Regions from separate parts of the Vibrio sp. E150_018 genome, predicted to be linked through region 1. Evidence: riboswitches for the same ligand, from Rfam matches in the RefSeq annotation. Region 1 holds a riboswitch; the other holds the start of a gene.
The links. A riboswitch is a leader RNA that binds a small molecule or an ion and turns the genes downstream of it on or off. The one in region 1 is predicted to bind lysine.
Positions count from the first base shown of each region.

Region 2: linked by a shared signal. The riboswitch ahead of ACE3G9_RS10445 (Na+/H+ antiporter NhaC family protein) and the one ahead of lysC (lysine-sensitive aspartokinase 3) in region 1 are both predicted to bind lysine.

Region 1 is NZ_JBHGNY010000002.1:152,549-154,960, forward strand. Features, by position in the region: gene lysC (lysine-sensitive aspartokinase 3) at 1-1,245, opposite strand, end outside; lysine riboswitch at 1,638-1,818, opposite strand; gene ACE3G9_RS03355 (pyridoxal-phosphate-dependent aminotransferase family protein) at 2,209-2,412, shown strand, end outside.
Region 2 is NZ_JBHGNY010000009.1:66,770-69,181, forward strand. Features, by position in the region: gene ACE3G9_RS10445 (Na+/H+ antiporter NhaC family protein) at 1-894, opposite strand, end outside; lysine riboswitch at 1,015-1,249, opposite strand; gene ACE3G9_RS10450 (H-NS family histone-like protein) at 1,648-2,064, shown strand; gene ACE3G9_RS10455 (inosine/guanosine kinase) at 2,236-2,412, opposite strand, start outside.

The DNA of each region.
Region 1 (2,412 bases):
TAAGTTAAAATCTTCTAGTGCGCTGAATACTTGTTTAGCGTAGCCTTTTTTGGCGCTCATTTTGTTACCGATTAAGGCGACTAGGCTTAGGTTATATTCCACTTCAACTAGGCAGAGTTGTTCTAGTTCTGTGCGAACCTCTGCTGGTAGTTCTGGAGCTTGGCCGGATGTATTGGTTTGATCTAGAGTTAATGACACACTGACTTCTGACGTTGTGATCAAGTCTACTGAGATCTGATATTTCGCTAAGATATTAAATACTTGAGCCAAGAAACCGTAAGTTTGGAACATGTCTGGACTACGTAATGTCACCATAGTTTGGTTATTACGTAACGCTAATGCTCGGAATAGTGGCGCGCTTTCTACTTGTTTTCGGATCCAAGTCCCCCCTTTTTCTGGCTCGCGAGAAGAACCTACGAATACAGGGATCTGGTGGCGAAGCGCAGGAAGTAAAGTCGAAGGATGTAAGATTTTCGCACCGTAGTTGGCCATTTCAGAGGCTTCACTAAAGCTAATTTCAGGAATCGGAGTGGCTTTCGGAGCAATACGAGGATCGGTAGTGTAGATTCCCGGAACATCCGTCCAAATCTCTAAACCAGAGGCTTTAACTGCCTCGGCAATTAATGCTGCGCTGTAATCACTACCACCACGACCAAGCGTTGTGGTATTGCCATCGGCATCACTACCAATAAAACCTTGGGTGATCACGACATGTTGCTGGCAAAGTGGGCTAAGCTTTTGTTGTGCCAGAGTAGAAATATCGGCAACAATTGGTTCAGCTTTTCCATGATCAGAATTGGTACGTAATACGTCTCGAATATCAAATCGTACCGCGTTGATGCCGCGCTCAACCATAAGCTGAGTTAAAATGTGGGTCGACATTAACTCGCCACAGGCAACGATATGATCGGTGAGTTTATCGCTCGATTGAAATGAAGCTGCTTCAGCCATGCTAGAAAGAGTAGTTAAAATTGTATCAACCGCATGTCGCGTTTTTTCTTGATCGGAAAATTGCTCGATAATGCTGTAATGAATCGCACGAATTTTTTCTAAAGTCGCAAGGCGATCATCCGAGTTTTGTATCCCAAGCGCTAACTCAACCAATAAGTTAGTCACGCCAGAACAGGCACTACTAACAACCAATTTAGTTGACGGGTTTTCTTCAATAATTGCGGCACAGCGACTCATGGCTTCGAAATTCGCCACACTGGTGCCACCAAACTTTGCTACGTTAAATGCGCTCACGGCATTGTCTCCCATAATTCTCAAATAAAGCTTATTGATATCAATAAGCAAACGTCCAATGTTGAAGAGAGATTTCTTAGAGCGGGGGAAATACATAGAAGTGAATTACTAGGGCCTGTTGAACTTTGGTGATGATTTTTGCAGCGAATTGTTGGGTTTTTCTACAAGGCAGAGGCTTCGTGGTGTAGCTAGCCTACACGAGAAGCCGATAAGACAGTAGCAATGACCAACAAACGCTGCCCAACGGGTTCGGCTAAAAGCGTTTTATACTTCGTTAAGCCTCATTTACTTAGAATACTAGGCTTCAATCGGCTTGCCTTGCCTAAAATGCTTTTATATCGAACAAAATTTAATCACCAAAGATCAACAGGCCCTTGAATCGTGACCATGTAAATCTTAGAAGCTCTTCACTAAGTGAGGTACTCAGTGACAGTTGCCAGGATTCAACCTGAACAACCGATGCGATAAATTTCCGAGCATTTACCCATCTCGGCGTAACTCCCCCTGAATGACAAGTTTGGGATCTCGGGATCCACTAGTCATCTGCCTGGGTTACGCTCCTCTTCCTTTTCAACCATTATCCCATGGCAGAAAGAGTCTCCATTGAACGTTGTTGCACCAAAAAAGTCAATAATAGATAAGTATTTGATAACATTTTTTCAACTTTATTTGTCGACAATAAAATTCAATAATGTACACAATTAATTGAGCAAGCTCACAGCTTTATGGCTTCGCGATGAGGTGGCTCTCAGAGCGTGGTAATTTTATATTATACCTTGCGTACTTGAAGCTTCAGCTTTGTTGACGGCGTTCATTCACTTGTCGCCTCACTGCAACTCCAATTACTTTAGGTATATACAGCACACAAATTTCGCTGATGTTTATTTACGAGGTTTCCCAAAAGCCAGGTTAAAGTCGTCATTGAGCGAATGATAAATATGGAATACACCATTAAGGATTATTATGACAATTCAGCACTTTTTTCCACCTCGTCGCATTTTAATGGGCCCAGGGCCTTCTGATATTTCATCGGATGTTCTACAAGCTTTAAGTCGCCCAACGGTCGGTCACTTAGATCCACTGTTTATCGGTATGATGGATGAAGTGAAAACGCTTCTGAAATATGCTTTCCAAACCGAAAATGATTTTACTATTCCGGTTTCAGCA
Region 2 (2,412 bases), on a different contig from region 1:
TGCTTGGCCATTAACACTTAGTGCATCTGCGCCTGAACTAATCATGAAATATACAGTGGCGATAATTAAAGCAACAATAGGCAGAATCAGGTTAGAAACTGTTCCCTCTTTACTTTCTTTAATTTCAGATTCTTCTGTTAAATCTGGTGCATTCTCATCACGATCATCAGTTTTACCTTGACCCGCAGCAATCTCATGCTTACGCATAAGACCAACATTAAGATCAAACCAGATCATAGAAAATACCATTAATAAAGCAAAAATCGCGTAATAGTTCATCGGTACTAAACGCATATATGCTCCTAGAGCAGAATATTCAGTAATACCATGTGAAATTAAAATTCCACTTACTACTGTCATGATATAAGCCCCCCAGCTAGAAGCAGGCATAAGGACACACATAGGTGCAGCAGTAGAATCCAAAATATAAGCCAACTTGGAGCGAGAAACTTGAAAGCGATCGGTCACAGGACGAGAAATTGCACCTACTGCTAAACTATTAAAGTAATCATCAATAAAGATAAATACCCCTAACCAAGCCGCAAGAAATTGTGTTCCTCTTTTGCTTTTAATGCGCTTTTGAGCCCACTCAGCAAAAGCATAAGTACCACCAGATAGCGTTAATAAAGCAGTCATCATGCCAAGAAGAACAAGAAAAAGTAGGATAAAAAGACTATCCCAATTCAATCCGCCATCACTAACAAACACACCCAATACAGTAGAACTGGTATAGCTTAATGCACCTGATAATGAAAAATCAGCCAGCAAAAAACCACCCAGTAAAATACCAAAACCAAGTGATAAAAGAACACGTCGTGTCAAAATGGCCATCGTCAAAGCAATTGCTGGAGGCAACAGCGATGCCGAGGAAGAAGTAAAATCGATTAAGTTCATGATCAAAAAAAACCAAAATTGGTTAGAGATCTACTGCAGAAGGGATATTGTTGAAGAGTATAATCATAAAACAATAAATTAGCTTGTTGATAAACGTTGAAAGCCAAATCACTTTCATATGTCTACAGTAGCGCTCCATAGTAAAAAAATACAGTATGTAACCTTTAAGGCTAGCACTCTGCAAACTATGGCAGTGCTGCATCTATTAAATGCAACCCCAGCAAGTGGCTCTGATACGCCTAACTAATCAAAACGCACTGATTAGCTCTTACTTCGGCAACATTTCCTTTCGTACGCTCTCAAAGGCATCACCCTAAAACGTATTACTAATAAATATTGCGCCTCTACATCAAACTAAAACAATCTCCTTACAAACAGCCGTTTTTCAGGACATTTTAAAAGGGTTCTAGCAAGATTTGGCTCATTGTAATGATCGAAAATCAAATGGCAAGACAAAAGTCTAACATTTCCATTTCGCCACTAACAACTAACAACTAACAACTAACAACTAACAACTAACAACTAACAACTTAATTATAAAGCTAAATATAGTTAATTTGAATCCATATCTAAAATAACAGCACTATTTGTAACAGTATAAATTATTAAATAAATTTCAAATTTCTCTATTTAAGCAAATATATTTTTTGACTAAAAAAGACAAGCTATATAAAATCAGTTTAACTTTATCTAATAAAGATATTTATTTTAGATAAAACTTAATTCAACAATTCTACTGTATAGGATCCACATATGTCAGAAATCAAAAAATCAGCACTACTAAATATTCGTAGTCTTCGCGCTTTTACTCGTGACGAATTTACCCTAGCGGAAGTAGAAGAGTTACTAGAAAAACTAACTACTGTTGTAGCAGAAAGAAAAGAAGCAGAAGAAAAAGAATTAGCGGAACAAGCAGAGCGCGAAGCTAAATTAGCAGAATACGCTAAAATGATCGCTAAAGACGGAATTGATTTAGAAGACCTTATCTCAGCAATGAGCGGTGGTGAATCAAAATCTAAAGCTCGTAAGAAACGTCAACCTCGCCCTGCAAAATATGAATATACTTTAAATGGTGAGCGTAAGACTTGGACTGGTCAAGGCCGTACGCCTTCTGCAATTCAAGAAGCTCTTGATGCAGGTAAATCGATTGATGATTTCCTAATCAAATAATAACAAAACTCTTATTTGATTATTAATAAAAAAGGGAGTATTTAGCTCCCTTTTTTATTCCTAACAATAAGTTACTGTAGATTTTAGATTCAATGATTAAGAATAATTAAACTCATCAATTCATTTTACCCACCCTTTTCATAGCGGGTAAAATTATTGAATTAAATAAACTTATCTTTCCCAGTATGCTTCTTCTAAGCTGTCTTCTTTCTCAGGCAAGCCACGAGATAAACGCGGAGAATGTTGTGCTAATACTTCATAACTTACTCGGTTAGCATACTTACATACTTGAGAGAAAGATGAATAAGTTAAAAATGGATATTCATGTTTACTTGAATTAGGGATATT